Regions from separate parts of the Kribbella sp. CA-245084 genome, predicted to be linked through region 4. Evidence: riboswitches for the same ligand, from Rfam matches in the RefSeq annotation. Region 4 holds a riboswitch; each other region holds the start of a gene.
What was found. Region 4 has a riboswitch for cobalamin ahead of ACQPYH_RS24190 (CbtB domain-containing protein). Riboswitches for the same ligand answer to the same signal wherever they lie in the genome.

Region 1 (3,900 bases), 1.3 Mb from region 4:
TCGTGCCCGCCGGTCGCGATCAAGCGATGAATCAGCCCGTCGGCCCCGTCCGCGCCCTGCAACTCACTGAGGTCGAGCCCGCCCAGGTCGTACCCGGCCGCTTCCAGCTGACCGAGCAGGACAACAGCCGACGCAGGCGTATCCAGACCGACCGCGTTCCCGATCCGCGCATGCTTCGTCGGGTACGACGACAACACCAGCGCGATCCGCTTCTCCGCCGCCGGCACGTGCCGCAGCCGGGCATGCGCCACCGCGATCCCGGCCAGCCGCGCACACCGCTCGACGTCCGGCACGTAGCGCGCCAGCCCGTCGGCGTCGTACGACTTGAACGAGAACGGGATTGTGATCAGCCGCCCGTCGAACTCCGGGATCGCCACCTGCGTCGCCGCATCCAGCGGACTGATCGCAGCGTCACTCTCCACCCACTGCTCGCGAGTCGACGTCAGCGCGAGCCCTTGGATCAACGGGATGTCGAGCGACGCCAGCGCGCCGGCGTCCCACGCATCGTCCGCACCACCTGCACTGGCGTTCGCCGCCACCGCCCCGCCCGCCGCGAGCAGCGTCGTCACGAGTACGTCGCACTTACGCAGCAGCTCGAACAGCCCGACGTTCTCGGCCGGGTCGAGCCCGCGCAGCGTGCCGCAGTACACCGGAAGAGGTTGAGCTCCCGCCTCGACGACTGCCTCTGCGAGCGCGTCGACGAACGCTGTGTTGCCCGAGATCTCGTGCGCGCGGTAGTACACGATCCCGACGACGGGTCGCTCGTCCTCGACGTACGTACCCCGTAGTCCGTACGCCGGGAGTGCGCGCGGCGGCTCGAACTCGTCGCCGGTCAGCAGCAGCGTGTCCCGCAGGAAGCCGGCCAGGTTGCGGAGGTTGTCCGCGCCACCCTCGCGCAGGTACGCGAGCGCCTCTGTGACCGCACCGGCGGGCACGGTCGACAACGACATCAGCTCGGCGTCGGGCGCTGCCTCACCGCTGACCACGACAGCCGGCTTGCCGGACGCGAGGACCGCGTCGAGCCCCTCTTCCCACGCCCGGCGACCGCCGAGGAGCCGGACGACGACGATCTCGGCGGTGTCGAGCAGCGGTCCGAGCTCGGCGAGCTCGAGGCGGGCAGGGTTCGCGACCTTCCAGCCGGCGTCCGCCTCGGCGGCCGCGAGCAGGTCGGTGTCGGCGGTGGAGAGCAAAAGGAGCACGAAGGCGTTCCTTCCCCGGGGTATCCACGCCCCGAACGGAGGTACGACGGCGGCAGTTCCTGACTCCCCTTACGGGTCACAGTGGCGGGACCGCCCCGGACTCACACCGGGTTCCTGCTGATGCCGTCGATGACGATCGTGACTCTAGCTGACAGTCGCGGCGTACCGGGTGTGGAGTTCCTCCCACGCCAGGCACCGGTCCCGCCGCAGCGAGACCAACGTTTGATGCTTGACCGGGCCAGGGGGCGGTGTTAGCACGGAAGGAAGGGCTTGGACCCGCTGGCGCCCTCCTGCAGCGCACCCGTTGCTTCAGCGCAAGTCGCTCGACTTCGACTGAAGGAGATACCAGTGCGCATCACACTCCCGGCATTCTCGGCCGTCGTGGCTGCCGGACTCGCCGCCTCGGTCATCGCAGTTCCGCCGGCCACCGCGACCCAGCCCGCTGATCCCGCTGTCGTCATCACCTGGAACGCGATCGCGGCCCGGACCATTCTGACCGAGAACGCCACCCCAGTTCCCGTGTCCACGCTCTATTTCGGCTTCGTCTCGATCGCCGTGTACGACGCCGTGGTGACGATCGAGGGTCGTTACCAGCCGTACCTGCGGCAGCCTCGGGCTCGCGGCCGAGCGTCGACCGAGGCCGCAGCGGCGACGGCGGCGTACCGCGTGCTGAACTACTACTTCCCCACCTCGGCCCAGAACCTCGCCGCCGACTATGCAGCGTCGCTGGGCAGCATCCCCGACAGCAGGGCGAAGGATCGCGGGCAGGCCGTTGGCGAGGCCGCAGCGTCATCGCTGATCGCAGCACGAGCAAATGACGGGCGCGGTGCCAACATCACCCTCGACGTCACACCGGCACCGGGCGTGTGGCGCCCGACCCCGGACGCGTTCGCGCCGATGCTCGCTCCCTGGCTGGGATTCGTCCGGCCACTCGCCCTCAGATCTCCCAAGCAGGTCCGGCTCAGCGGTCCCGACCCGATCACCTCGAAGGCCTACGCCCGCGACTTCGCCGAGGTGAAGGCAATGGGCGCCAAGGACGGGACGTCCCGGACCGCAGCCCAGACCGAGACCGCCCTGTTCTGGAACGGGCCGGCGTCGGGGCAGTACAACGCGGCACTTCGCGAGCGCGTGTCCCGGAGTGGGATGGACATCGTCCGGACCGCACGGGCATTCGCTCTGCTCGGCACCAGTGAGGCCGACGCATTGATCGCCTGCTGGCGGGCGAAGTATGACTACGCGTTCTGGCGGCCGATTACCGCGATCCGGTTGGCGGACACCGACGGTAACCGCGCAACCGCACCTGATCCCGCCTGGACACCATTGGTCGCCACGCCGCCGTATCCCGAGTACACCAGCGGGCATGCCTGCCTCACCGGGGCCTCGACGGAGATCTTCAGCCGTCTCTTCGGTGCCCGTTCGATCGACCTGAACGTCTCTTCTCCGGTGACCTCGACGACCCGGCACTATGCCACAGCCACCGCGTTGGACACCGAGACGAAGAACGCCCGCATCTGGCTCGGGCTGCATTTCCGGCACGCAATGAACGACGGTAACCAGCTCGGGCACCGGGTCGCCACGTGGACCGCGAGCCACGAGTTCCTGCCTCGGTCCTGATTCAGCGGTGCATCCCGTAGTGGGCCGCCAGGAGGTCGGTGCCCCAGTCGTTGCGGAGGTCGCGCCAGACGGAGTGGATGTGGTTGGCGTTGTCCTGGGTGTTGTCGTACTCGGCCAGGAAGCTCGGGCCGGCGATCGAGTAGTAGTGCCGGTGCCCGATCCCCGGCTCGGTCTCCCCGGCCCACGCGAACGTCAGCTGCTCGATGCCGTGCTCGGTGATGTCCTGCCAGGTCTGCAGGCCGATCGGGCCGGCCGCGCGTCCGACGTACTGGCCGATGAGGAGGCTGAGGATCTGGCGCTGGTCCTCGTTCATGTCGCCGTACGACAGGCCGCGGTGCAGCAGCGACGCGTCGGCGACCGGGTCGTGGCGGGTCAGGATGTCGTCCGGCGCTTCGTCGGAGACCAGTGCTGTGGTCAGCTGGCCCGGCTCGAGCGCGTGCAGGAGCTGGAAGCCCAGGTCCTGCTCGGCGGCCAGGAAGCGTCGCCCGGCCTTCGGACCGCTGCGGACCTCGGCCGGGTTCGACCCGATGAACTGCGGGGTGAACGCGATCGCGCCTTCGACGAGCGTGACGTGCAGAGCGAGGTGGTGACCGTTGAGCCGCCACGCCCACGGGTCGGTCCCGTTCGGGTCGCCGAGCACCCGGAGGAAGTACCGGTCGCCGACGATCGAGCCCTCCCACTCCCCCGACGCCGGCAGGTCCGGCAGCCCGCGTACGACGACCTCCGCGTCGAGGACCGCCCAGATATCGGCCGCGCCCCGGTCGCTGCACCCGGTCGCGACCAGCCGCTCGACCAGCTTCTGCTGGGTCGGCGTGAGCTCGGTCAAGGCGAGTCCGGGCACCGCGCCCGGCAGATACGTCCATTGCTGGTGGTCCGGTGTGTCGAACGGAGCACGGATCTTCTCGAGCTGGGCCGGCGTGAGGCTCGCCAGCAGTTCGAGGACCGTGTCCCGCGTCTGCGCTACAACCATGCCGATCGCTCCCGTTCCGTCGGTTCGTAAGGCGTCCACTGCTCGAACGGCCGGTCCAGCTTGTACCGGAAATCGGGTTGCCGCAGCAGGACGCGTGTTTCCGCGTTGCCCGGATTG
Region 2 (3,900 bases), 1.5 Mb from region 4:
GCGCGCCGAAGGCCTGGTCACGCGGACCGTGCCGCCGGTATCGCTCTCGCTCGCGACGCACGCAACGGAGTACGTCGACGCCCTGACCGCCTTCCGGTACGTCGGACGCGCGACGACCCCGAAGGCCCGCGCTGCCGCGAACCCGTGGCTGCGGATGTTCGCGATGGCCTGCACACACGCGACCGCCGAAGCCGCGCGCTTCGAGCAGACCGCCGTCGACCTCAAGGCCGCCTGGCGGGAACGTGCGGCGCCGGTCCGGGCGGGCTCCGCGACCGAACTGCTCATCGACGCGCTGCCCGCCGCGCCGGTCCTCACACTCGCCGCCGCGGCGCAGCTCATCGACCGCTCGCAGCAGGCCGCCAACCAAGGGCTCGCCCGGCTGGTCGAGGCGCGCATCCTGCGCGAGGTCACCGACGGCCGGCGCAATCGCGTCTACGAGGCGCCCGAGCTGATCGACGCCTTCACGCTGCTCGAACGCCGCTTCGCCAGCCCGGCCGCGGACACCCGGATCGAGGCACCTAGCAGACCCGTTCCATCGAGGCCAGAACCGACACACCAGTGAATTGACTTTCGTCTCCCCGGCGAGCAAGAATTCGAACATATGTTCGATCGTACAGGGGAGAAGTGATGTCGGAGGCGTTCGACTGGGACATCCTGCACAAGCCATCGGCGATGGCCATGGTGCGCGGCCAGCTCGGCTTCAGCTGGATGGTGCTGTCCGGCCGACTCGCGCAGTTGACCGACGAGCAGTACTTCTGGCGACCGAGCAGCGAGGCGCTGACCGTCGTCCGGCGGCACTACGCCGGTCACTTCCGATCACTCGGATCCGGCGAATGGGTCGCACAGTGGCCCGATGAGCCGGACCATCGCGGTCCCCGCACGATCGCCTGGTTGATCGCCCATCTGACCGAGACCTTCTTCGAGCGGTGGGAGTGGACGTTCGGCGCGAGTCAGCAAGGGCGCGCCGACATCAACCTGCACGGCAACGCGCGCGACGCGGTCGCCTGGCTGACCTACTGGGTCGAGGCGTGGCGCGACGCGATCGCTGCACTGGACGAGGACCAGGTGATGACGGTCGGGTTGAGCCAGGCCAACGAGCTGGATGCCGGCGAGCCGTTCGGCCATGTCGTGCTGCGGCTGAATCGCGAGCTGATCCACCACGGCTCGGAGATCATGACGCTCCAGGACCTCTACGCGGTCGCGGCGTGAGATCGGCGACCACAAGATGTGCGACACGCGGCGTGGCGCTACCACAAGATGTAGATCTCTCGGCCTAGCATCACTACTGCTGGTGGTTCGGAGTGGTCGGCACCACAAGATGTGGGCCAGTCCGAGGCAACAGGGGAATCCGGTGCGAGTCCGGAGCTGCCCCGCAACGGTGAGCGGACGTGCTGTCGAGAGGCGTCCGCAAGTCCGGATACCTGCCACCGGCGCATGCACCGCCGGTGCATGCGGTCCGAGACCTCGCGGGTGGGTCGCAGGGCGTGACGGCAGTGTTCCCGGCCGGTGCTGCCGGTCCCGTCGTGCGCCTGCTCGCGTGGTTCCAGGCTTCCGAACTCTTGTGGAGAGCACACCTGTGACCCTTGCTTCCTCAACGGCTGCATCCCCGTCCCCGTTCTCGGGGATCGCGGCAGACCAGCCGATCGAGCTCACCGTCATCCGTCGCGACGGCAGCAGTACGCCGTTCGACGCCACCAAGATCTCCGTCGCCGTCACGAAGGCTTTCCTCGCGGTCGAGGGCGCCGACGCCGGCGCCACCCACCGGGTCCGCGACCTGGTGACCGACCTGACCGGCCGGGTCGTCGGAGCCCTCACCAGCCGCGGCGACGCGCGCCGCAGCGTCCAGGTCGAAGACATCCAGGACCAGGTCGAGCTGGCGCTGATGCGCGCCGGCGAGCACCAGGTCGCCCGCGCCTACGTGCTGTACCGCGAGGAGCGGACCAAGGCTCGCACGCCTGCCGATGCGGCCGGCGTGACCGAGAAGCCGGCGCTGACCGTCCGCGCGGCCGACGGCACCCGGTCCCCACTCGACGTCGACCGGCTGCGAGTGATCGTCGCGGAGGCGGCAGCCGGGCTCGACGCGGTCGACCCCGAGCTGATCCTCAACGAGACGCTCGGCGCCTGCTACGACGGCATCGCGCAGCACGAGGTCGAGCTAGCGCTGGTGATGGCCGCGCGCGGCTTCGTCGAGACCGAGCCGCAGTACAGCTTTGCCGCGTCCCGGTTGCTGCTGGACCAGATCCGGCGCGAGGCGCTGGGGCGTGTCCACGGCGAGCCGCGGCAGGCCAGCCAGGCCGAGATGGCCGAGGCCTACGCGACCTATTTCCCGCAGTACATCCGGACCGGGATCGAGGCCGGCCAGCTCGACCCCGAGCTCGGCACATTCGACCTCGAGCGGCTCGCCGCCGCGATCAGGCCCGAGGCCGATCTGGACTTCACGTTCCTCAGCCTGCAGACGCTGTACGACCGGTATCTCCTGCACCTCGACAAGGTTCGATACGAGCTGCCGCAGGCGTTCTTCCTCCGGGTCGCGATGGGGATGGCGCTGCGCGAGGACGACCGGGAGGCGCGGGCGATCCAGTTCTACGAACTGCTCAGCTCGTTCCGGTTCATGTCGTCGACGCCGACGCTGTTCAACTCCGGCACCACCCGGCCGCAGCTCTCGTCCTGCTTCCTGACCACGGTCGAGGACGACCTGGCCGGCATCTTCAGCGGCATCCGCAACAACGCTCTCCTCGCGAAGTACTCCGGCGGCCTCGGCAACGACTGGACCCCGGTCCGCGGCATCGGCGCCAAAATCCGCGGCACCAACGGCGAGTCCCAGGGCGTCGTCCCCTTCCTCAAAATAGCCAACGACACCGCCGTAGCTGTGAACCAGTGCTTCGGTCCCGAGACCCTCGTCTACACCGCCGCGGGTGCACAGCCGATCAGTGACATCGCCGTCGGTGACCTGGTCCTCGGCGCGAGTGGCCGGTATCGCGAGGTGACGAAGACCTTCGTGTACGACCAGGACGGCCCGATGGTCGAGGTCGACGTCAAGCACTCGATCGACCCGTTGCTCGTAACCGCCGGACACCCGTTCTACGCGATCCAGGGTGTGCCGATGGAGCAGAGCAACGAGCGCACCTACCGGTGGCTCGCGAACGGCAAGGTCACTGCCGGATGGGTCGAGGCAGGCATGCTCAGCAAGGGGGACTACATCGCTCAGGTCGTACCGGAAGAGATCGTCCCGGTCCGGGATCTGACCGAGGACGACGCACGGCTGTACGGCATCCTGCTCGGTGACGGACACCTGTCGAAGGACCGAAACCAGTGGGGCGTGTCCGGCAACCCACAGCGCGACACGCATCTCGCCTTCGTTCGCGCCTACCTCGCTGCCCGGTCGATCCACTTCTGGGAGACCGGTCGCGGTGACACCTACCAGCAGATCCACTGGGCTGCCGGACGAGGCCCTCGCCGGGATTCACTCACCGGCCGGATCGCCGGCCCCGGCGAGGCGACGTTGCCGTTCACGTACGACGACCTGTACGACGACGCGCACTCCAAGCGCATCGCGCGGCGACTGGCGCATCTGCCACTCGGCCACACTCGCGCGCTCATCCGTGGTCTGCTCGAAACGGACGGCGGCATCTCACGCGGGAAGGAGATCTACTTCACGAGCACCTCGCGCGGGCTGGCCAGCGGCATGCGCTACCAACTGCTCCGTCTGGGGGTTCCCACCGCCGGCCAGTTCCGGATCCGCGAAGGTGAACACGTCGGACGTCGTTCGGACGGCTCCGAGATCGCCTTCTCGAAGCCGGTGCACGCCTACGATCTCCGCATTCCGGCGGTCCCTGGGATCGCCGAAGTGCTGGGCGTGACACCGGTCGAGAAGCTCAACTGGATCACACACGAAGGCAT
Region 3 (3,900 bases), 1.8 Mb from region 4:
CCGCGGCGAGCGGGAACGACATGGAGTCGGTCAGCAGCGCGTAGACGCCGAGCAGGATGCCCAGCAGTCCGAGTAGCACGCTCAGCGCTGTGAGCCGACGCTGAGCGCGCGGGGCATGCGCCGTACGGCCGTAGCCGCGGGAGTCCATCGCGGCAGCGAGCTCCACCGACCGGTCCAGGGCGCCTTCCAACACGGGCATGGCCGTCGTACGGAAGGAGGCGCGGGTGCGGCCGCGCAAACGGCGTGCGGCGCGGATGCGGCGACCGTCGGTCACCAGTTGAGGTGCGAAGGTCAGTGCGACTACACAGGCCACGCCCATCTCGTAGAGCGCTCCGGGCAACGACTTCAGCAGGCGCCGTGGACTGGCCAGTGCGTTAGCAGCACCTATGCAGCACAGCATGACGGCCAGTTGCGCACCGTCGTACAGGGCGGTCACCAGAGCCTCTGCCGTCACCTCTCCGCCGAGCTTGACGCCCGCAGCCCAGGCAGGCAAAGGGATCTGCGGCAGCGTGAACAGCACGGTGTTCCCCTGCGAGCGGGTCGACAAGAGCGCCTGCAGCACCACGCGGACGCCGATGACCACCAGACCGAGCTTCAGGAACGCAGTGAAGCTGTGTGCCCACGGCGCATCGCTCCGGCGCGCTGCCACGACGAATCCGGTGACCGCGAGGATCAGGGCCAGCAGGACCGGGTTGCGGGTCCTGCTGGCCGCCACAGCCATACAGAGCGCCCACAACCACCAGGCCCCCGGGTGGAGCGCCCGGGGGAGTGTGAGGTGGTGGACGGCGCGCACGACTACTTAGCCGCAGTACGACGGCGGTTGAGAACGAACCCGCCTCCGCCCAGAAGGACCACGACGATTGCCGCGATGATGATGCCGGTCCAGGGCGCTCCGCTGTCGTCCTTCGAGGACGCGGCCGGTGTCGGCTGGACGGCAGTCGATCCCACTGCCGGGCCGACCTGCAGCGTGACAGGGGCGTCGGTAGCTGGGACGTTGATGCTCTTCACCTGGTCGCCGCAGCCCTTGGACGGGTAGCCGGCGACGCCGCAGGTGAGGCCCTTCTCGATCCGGACCGGCGCGACGGCGGCCAGGACCTGCGCGCCGTTCGACTTCGGATCCGTGACCACACAGGTGCCGGTCGGCTGGGCCGGCGTGTCACCGGTGACCGCGTCCTCCGGCGTACCGGGGTCGACGACCAGCGCCACCCGCTTCTTGCCGGTCTCCGCCGGGGTCTTGCCGCAGATCGCGTCGAAGTCGCCCGCTGCGCGCGGCACCCGCGGCTTCGCGCCGCCGACGGCGAACCGCCAGCCCTCGACGCCGCCGTCCGCCGGGACGTAGGCGTCCGCGCCCTTCTGGGAGAAGGCCCAGGTGCCGTTGGTCCACTGGTAGTAGCCCCAGAACCGGTAGCCGTCCTCGGCCTGGGCTGCGCTTGTTGTAACGGTTGCGACAGTCCCAGCCAGCAGGAGACCCGCCAGCAGGCTGAAGACCAGTCGTACGGTCCGATGTGCAGTCATTCTCGTGTCCTCGTTCGGGCCGCAGCCCGGTGGAGGAGATCCCGCCTGCACCGGCAGGGTAGGGGCTCCACCCGCGGACCACGGCGGGTAGGTGAGCCTGTCTGCCTGCGTCACAGTGGTCCGGCTCGCCACCCGGCTCCAGTTGGAGACGGGTGGCCTACGGTTGCGGGTCAGCGCCGGACTTCGACCGGCTTCCCTGTGACGCAGACGTGTGGTTCGACCGGAACTCTACTCTGTGACTATTCGGCCGACGACAGACTCATCGGCCCGTAGACCTCACGGTTGTCCTCGAGCAGGTAGACCTGGCTGACGCCGCGGTCGGCCAGATCGCGCCAGACCTCGCCCAGCCAGCTCTCCGCGTCACCCTGGGCCGAGAACTCCGCCCCGCCGACCTCACCCGGGTCGACCAGGGCGCCGGAAGCGGTCTCGAACCGCCAGTTCCAGCTCATCACGCCACCCGCGCTTGCGGCGAGTTCTGCGCGGTCTTGGCCGGGTCACGCTCGACGATGCCGCCGAGTACCTCGTCGATCCGCTTGAGCAGACCGTCGTCCAGCTTCACGCCGGATGCCTTCACGTTCTCGGTGACCTGCTCGGGCCGGGAGGCGCCGACGATCGCGGAGGAGACGTTCGGGTTCTGCAGCACCCAGGCGACCGCCAGCTGGGACAGGGACAGGTCGACCTCGGCCGCGATCGGCTTCAGCTCCTGGACCCGGGTCAGCACGTCGTCGGTCAGGAAGCGCTTGATGAACGTCGCGCCGCCCTTCTCGTCGGTGGCCCGGGAGCCCTCCGGCGGCTGCTGACCGGGCAGGTACTTGCCGGTGAGCACACCCTGTGCGATCGGCGAGAACACCACCTGGCCGATGCCGAGCTCCTCCGAGGCCGGGACCACCTCGGCCTCGATCACCCGCCAGAGCATGCTGTACTGCGGCTGGTTGGAGACGAACGGGATCCGCAGCTCGCGGGCCAGCCGGTGGCCCTCCTGCAGCTGCTCCGCGGTCCACTCCGAGACACCGATGTACAGCGCCTTGCCCTGCCGGACGACGTCGGCGAACGCCTCCATCGTCTCCTCCAGCGGCGTCTCGGTGTCGTACCGGTGCGCCTGGTAGAGGTCGACGTACTCCGTGCCGAGCCGCTTCAGCGAGCCGTTGATCGACTCGTGGATGTGCTTGCGGGACAGGCCGGTGTCGTTCGGGCCCTTCGGGCCGGTCGGCCAGTACACCTTGGTGAAGATCTCCAGCGACTCGCGTCGCTCACCGGCCAGCGCCTCGCCGAGCACCGACTCGGCCGCCGTGTTGGCGTAGGTGTCCGCGGTGTCGAACGTCGTGATGCCGGCGTCCAGCGCCGCCCGCACGCAGGCCTTCGCCTGCTCGTTCTCCACCTGCGACCCGTGCGTGAGCCAGTTCCCGTACGAGATCTCGCTGACCTTCAAACCGCTGTTGCCGAGAAAGCGAAAGTCCATACGCCTGACCCTACAGTCAGGTCAGGACGGCTTCTCGCCGCGTTTCACCATCGGCTTCGGCAGCCGCCAGCGACGCATCTGCATGGTCCGGCGAACGGCGTAGAACCCGAGGCCCTTGGTCGACTCCTTCGGGAACTTCACCCCGACCGACTTCTTCAGGCCGGCCGTCAGCAGGAACCAGTCCGCCGCGATCAGCAGGATCATCGCCAGGAACAGCAGGTTGACCATCCCGGCCAGCCACGGGAACTGCGGCGAGAACACCACGCCGACCAGCGACACCACCAGCAGGATCGGCAGCGCGAACTCCATCACGGAGTACCGGGCGTCGACGTAGTCCCGGGCGAAGCGGCGCACCGGGCCCTTGTCGGCAGCGGGCAGGTACCGGTCGTCGCCGGTCTGCATGGCCGACTGCATCTTGCCCCGCTCGGTCCGCACCTTCTCCCGGCGGATCGCCGAGGCCTCTTTGCGGTTGCGTGGCTTTTTGAACGCCGCCTTGCGCGCCGCCTCGGCGTCGCGGCGGCTCGGGGTCGGGCGACCCTTGCCTCCCGCCTTGCCCTGGGGCTCGGCGGGTACGGTGGTATCTGTTTCAGACTTGGAACGACGGAACACGGGGTCAGAACCTCATTCGCAGGGCAGGTCGCGACTCGGGGTGGTCCCCGGACCTCCTTACCACTTTATCGGGGCCGGTCCTGATGGTGTGGTGACCCATAGGGACATAGGGTGGATGACACGCACGCCGGGTCGTCAGTCCGGCACAGAAGGGGTACGGATATCGATGAGCATCTTCAAGCGGATGTCGACGATCTTCAAGGCCAAGGCGAACTCCGCCCTGGACAAGGCCGAGGATCCTCGCGAAACCCTTGACTACTCGTATCAGAAGCAGCTCGAGCTGCTCCAGAAGGTACGGCGGGGCGTGGCCGACGTGG
Region 4 (3,900 bases):
AGGTGCTTACCGGGCTCCGGTCCGAGCTGGCCGAAGTCGTCGCTCACTACCAGCGGACGAACACGTTGCCGGCCGGCCCGTCCGCGGAGTCACTGGCGTCCGTGACGATCGCCATTCTGGTCGGCTACATCCAGCAGCTCGCGCTCCTCGGACCCGACGCTGTCGCCGACGTCCCGGAGGCGCTGCGGGCGCTGTGGCCACCTTCAGGCTGAGAGGACGCAGTCGCCGCAGAGGGCGCCGGCGTGGTTGGGAGCGGCTCGGTAGATGAGGCAGCAACTGCGGCGGCGGAAGCCGTCGGTGGTGGTGTGGATGTCGTGCAGGGTTGGGTGTGCGAGGAGCTGCGCGGCCGTTCTGCCGGCTTGGTCTGCTAGCTGGGGTGCTGCGTTGCTGAGGGCAACGGATGCGCCATTGACGGCGGAGGCCACGTTGCCCCGGAGGATGTGGTCAGAGACTCCGAAACGCTGTGTGATCGTGGCCAGAGCTGGGACGGGGCCTTCGAAGAACTCGGTGGCCAGGTCGCGGGACTTGCTTGGCGGAGCGAGGGACAGAGGAAAGGCTCCGCCTAGGACTGGTTGCCAATGGACGCTGTTCAGGTCGAGGGGCGGGACGCCGTCGCCCAGGACCGCAGCGGCCAAAGCGGGTGAGACCAGGCGCGCGACCAGTCCGAGGTGGGTGATCGATGCCGCTACTCGGACCTCGACGGCTTCGGGCTCCTGACCGCCCGCGGCCGCTAGATAGGCGCGGGTCGTCATCACCCGGTCCTCGAGTACGGCGGGGTCGTCGAGCAGCTCCGACATGCTCCGCCACGGTGCGGCCGGCGCCGTACCCGAGGGGTGTTGTTCGTGTTCGAAGAACGGGCCGAGCATCATGCGTTCGCGACCGGCTCCGCCTGTTTGGTACTGGACTTGCGCGGCTGGAGCAGGCGCTCCGCGAGTGGACCGAAGATCAGGCCGATGGCGCCCCACAACAGCACCTGCGCGCCGACCGAGTAGAGGCGGAACGCGTACAGCCGGTCCGCGTCGAAGCCTGGGAAGACGATGGTGCCCTTGTCATCGGTCAGCGGCAGAGGTGTCTCGGTCGCGTGCCGCCCGAACTCCTCGACATTCGCCGCCAGCTGACCCACCGAGGGCAGCACGGCCATCAGTACGCCGATGATCGCGACGTACGCCGCGACCGCGAGGAGTGTCGCGTTCCAGTTGCCGAAGCGTGGTTGGAGACGCTTGCCGAGCAGGACCGCGCCGATCAGCAGCACGATCGAGCAGGCCACCATCGCGAGGTACAGATTGCCCCGGTCGTGGATCGTGTCCTCGTGCCCGATCGACGGCGGGTTGGCCGGGTACTTCAGGAACGGCACGAAGTACACCGCGACGAACCCGCCGAGCGCGACCAGCATCGCCAGGTTGCGCGGGCGCAGCTTGCCGACCCGGCCCAGGCAGATCGCGTAGGCGACCGCGAACAGCGCGCCCATCGCCACACCGAACAGCACGATGCCGACACCGGCTCCGAGATTCGCCTGCAACGTCCGGCTGAAGATCTCGTGACCCGCATGCTCGACCGGCAACCCGGCCGCGTGGTCCAGCTCGTGCTGCGCGGCGTCGCGACCGCTCTCGTAGTCGATAGCAGCTTGGATCTGGGGCTCGGCGAAGATCCGCGCGAAGACGAACGCGATCAGCCCGGCCACTGCGCCGGCGAGTGCGCCGCGCAGGATCAGTTTTCTTTCCATGTCAGTTGTCAGTCAGATCAGTGACAGGGGAAGCCGAGGAAGTGCCGCGCGTCGTGCACGAACTCGTGGATGTGCATGTCCTTGCCGAAGATCGAGTACGCACCCTGATCGACGCCGATGAAGTAGTAGAGCGCGAACGCGACGATCGCGGTGCCGACCAGCCACATCACAGCCCGCGAGACCGGTACGACGACCGGCGTGGAAACCGAGGTGGGAGCAGACAGATTGCTCACGAGTAGAGCCTCCTTCTAGGGGATCGTGCGTCCCTCATCCAATGGAGCGTCGTGACGGCGAAGTATCTGACTCACCGCTCGCACGAGGCGAACGGTTCACAGTGGCGCGACCGTGCCGAAATCTCATCGGCTTCCTTGCGCCGTCACTACGTTGCGAGAGTACGGACGCCGTCCGGGCACGTCAATTGCGGGTTGCTCACATCACTCCCGTCACACGGGTTGCCTGTGGAAAACCATTCCGGTCACTCGTGGTCGGGCCGTTAAGCTCGGAGGCCGGTGCACCCCGAGGAGGCCCCGTGTTCCAGCCGCTGCATGCTTCTGCCACCCGAGCTGTTGAGAAACTCCGCGATATCGGTGAACCACTACCCGACGACCTTGCCAGTCAGTTGGCCAAGCTGGCCGACGACACCCAGTCCTCCGCCGCAGTTGAGGACCTGCTCCGTCCGTTTGTCCTCGTCGACGTCTCCATCGACGAGCAAGGACTGCCGATCAGTACGCCGGGCGCCGCGCCGCCGCGCCTCGTCCAACACGGCTGGCGCAGCTTCCTGGTCCGGATCGACAACCCGCACCGGCTGGTCGGCGATCTCGCCGCACAGTCGAACCATGTGCTCAACACAGTCGACTACCACAGCCACGCCGCGCGAATCGCGATGGCGGACACGCTGACGATCGTTCCGAGGATCAAGAGCAGCTGGCTGGAGGTGAAGCTGGCCGGGCCGACCGACATCTCGGGCCTGGACGTCGAGTACAAGGTGATCAGCCTCTACAGCCGCGACGGCGGCAGCCAGAGCGGCGAGCTGGGGTTCGTCCTGGCCGTCGAGGAGGCCGAGCACAGCTACACCAGACCGCCGATGGCGAAGGCCTGGCGGCGGATGGGGGCCGAGAATCGCCCGTACCAGGCGTCGTACGAGTTCGACTGCCTGCCTGCGCGCGACATCCGGTTCGACATCCGCGAGCCCGACGGGAGCAGTTGCGTTGCGGCGCTCACCGTTCGCGACTCCCAACGGCGCTCCTACCCGTCGAAGGGGATGCGGCTCGCGCCCGACATGTTCTTCCACGAACACGTCTACCGCGCGACCGGCGAGGTCATCACGCTCCCCAGCGGTCAGTACGAGATCTCGGCCCGCCGCGGACCGGAGTACCGCGAGGTCCGCGTGGAGGTCGATCTCACGCCCGACGACGACGCGGTCACGATCGAGCTCGATCGCTGGGCCGATCCGGCCCGGCACGGCTACTACTCGGGCGATCCGCATATCCACGCCGGCGGCTGCTCGCACTACAGCGTGCCGTCCGAGGGAGTGAACCCGGAGACGATGATCCGGCACGTCCGCGGCGAGGGACTGTGGATGGGCAGCGTGCTCACCTGGGGACCGTGTTACTACCACCAGAAGCAGTTCTTCAGCGGCTCGTCGATCAGCCCGCGCGCCGAGCTCGAGTGGCCGGCGATGCAGCAGGCGCAGGGCATGAACTGGGATCCGCAGGACACCGACCACGACGGCCAGAGCCTGCTCCGGTACGACCTCGAGGTGTCGGGCTTCCCGTCGAGCCACTCCGGTCACGTGATCCTGCTCGGGCTGACCGACCAGGACTATCCCGGTACGAAGATCATCGAGGACTGGCCGTCGTACAACCTGCCGGTCATGCGCTGGGGTCACGCGCAGAACGCGATGGTCGGCTACGCGCACTGCGGACTCGGCCTCTCGGTCAGCACGAGTGAGCTGCCGAACTACGTGATTCCGGGCTTCCAGTCGATCGGCTCGAACGAGATCATCGTCGACGTACCGCTCGGTGCGGCCGACTTCCAGTGCGGCGCCGAGTTCGATCCCGCCTCGGAGCTGAACATCTGGTACCACCTGCTGAACGTCGGCTACCGCACGCTGATGCTCGGGGAGACCGACTACCCCTGCATCTACGACGACGGCCCGGGCGTCGGGCGCACCTACG

Region 1: it holds a riboswitch for cobalamin, as region 4 does, so the genes downstream of both, cobN (cobaltochelatase subunit CobN) here and ACQPYH_RS24190 (CbtB domain-containing protein) in region 4, are expected to answer to the same signal.
Region 2: it holds a riboswitch for cobalamin, as region 4 does, so the genes downstream of both, ACQPYH_RS30965 (ribonucleoside-diphosphate reductase subunit alpha) here and ACQPYH_RS24190 (CbtB domain-containing protein) in region 4, are expected to answer to the same signal.
Region 3: it holds a riboswitch for cobalamin, as region 4 does, so the genes downstream of both, ACQPYH_RS15490 (SCO2322 family protein) here and ACQPYH_RS24190 (CbtB domain-containing protein) in region 4, are expected to answer to the same signal.

Annotation. Positions count from the first base shown of each region.
Region 1 is NZ_CP192053.1:3,732,426-3,736,325, reverse strand. It holds gene cobN (cobaltochelatase subunit CobN) at 1-1,199, opposite strand, end outside; cobalamin riboswitch at 1,233-1,356, opposite strand; gene ACQPYH_RS17920 (vanadium-dependent haloperoxidase) at 1,548-2,813, shown strand; gene ACQPYH_RS17915 (DUF3500 domain-containing protein) at 2,815-3,783, opposite strand; gene ACQPYH_RS17910 (histidine phosphatase family protein) at 3,774-3,900, opposite strand, start outside.
Region 2 is NZ_CP192053.1:6,503,497-6,507,396, forward strand. It holds gene ACQPYH_RS30955 (Fic family protein) at 1-562, shown strand, start outside; gene ACQPYH_RS30960 (DinB family protein) at 628-1,209, shown strand; cobalamin riboswitch at 1,276-1,443, shown strand; gene ACQPYH_RS30965 (ribonucleoside-diphosphate reductase subunit alpha) at 1,577-3,900, shown strand, end outside.
Region 3 is NZ_CP192053.1:3,209,235-3,213,134, forward strand. It holds gene ACQPYH_RS15485 (energy-coupling factor transporter transmembrane protein EcfT) at 1-721, opposite strand, end outside; gene ACQPYH_RS15490 (SCO2322 family protein) at 796-1,515, opposite strand; cobalamin riboswitch at 1,621-1,755, opposite strand; gene ACQPYH_RS15495 (hypothetical protein) at 1,755-1,964, opposite strand; gene ACQPYH_RS15500 (aldo/keto reductase family protein) at 1,964-2,974, opposite strand; gene ACQPYH_RS15505 (DUF3043 domain-containing protein) at 2,996-3,583, opposite strand; gene ACQPYH_RS15510 (PspA/IM30 family protein) at 3,750-3,900, shown strand, end outside.
Region 4 is NZ_CP192053.1:5,036,826-5,040,725, forward strand. It holds gene ACQPYH_RS24175 (TetR/AcrR family transcriptional regulator) at 1-212, shown strand, start outside; gene ACQPYH_RS24180 ((2Fe-2S)-binding protein) at 204-797, opposite strand; gene ACQPYH_RS24185 (CbtA family protein) at 866-1,723, opposite strand; gene ACQPYH_RS24190 (CbtB domain-containing protein) at 1,741-1,956, opposite strand; cobalamin riboswitch at 1,997-2,143, opposite strand; gene ACQPYH_RS24195 (CehA/McbA family metallohydrolase) at 2,253-3,900, shown strand, end outside.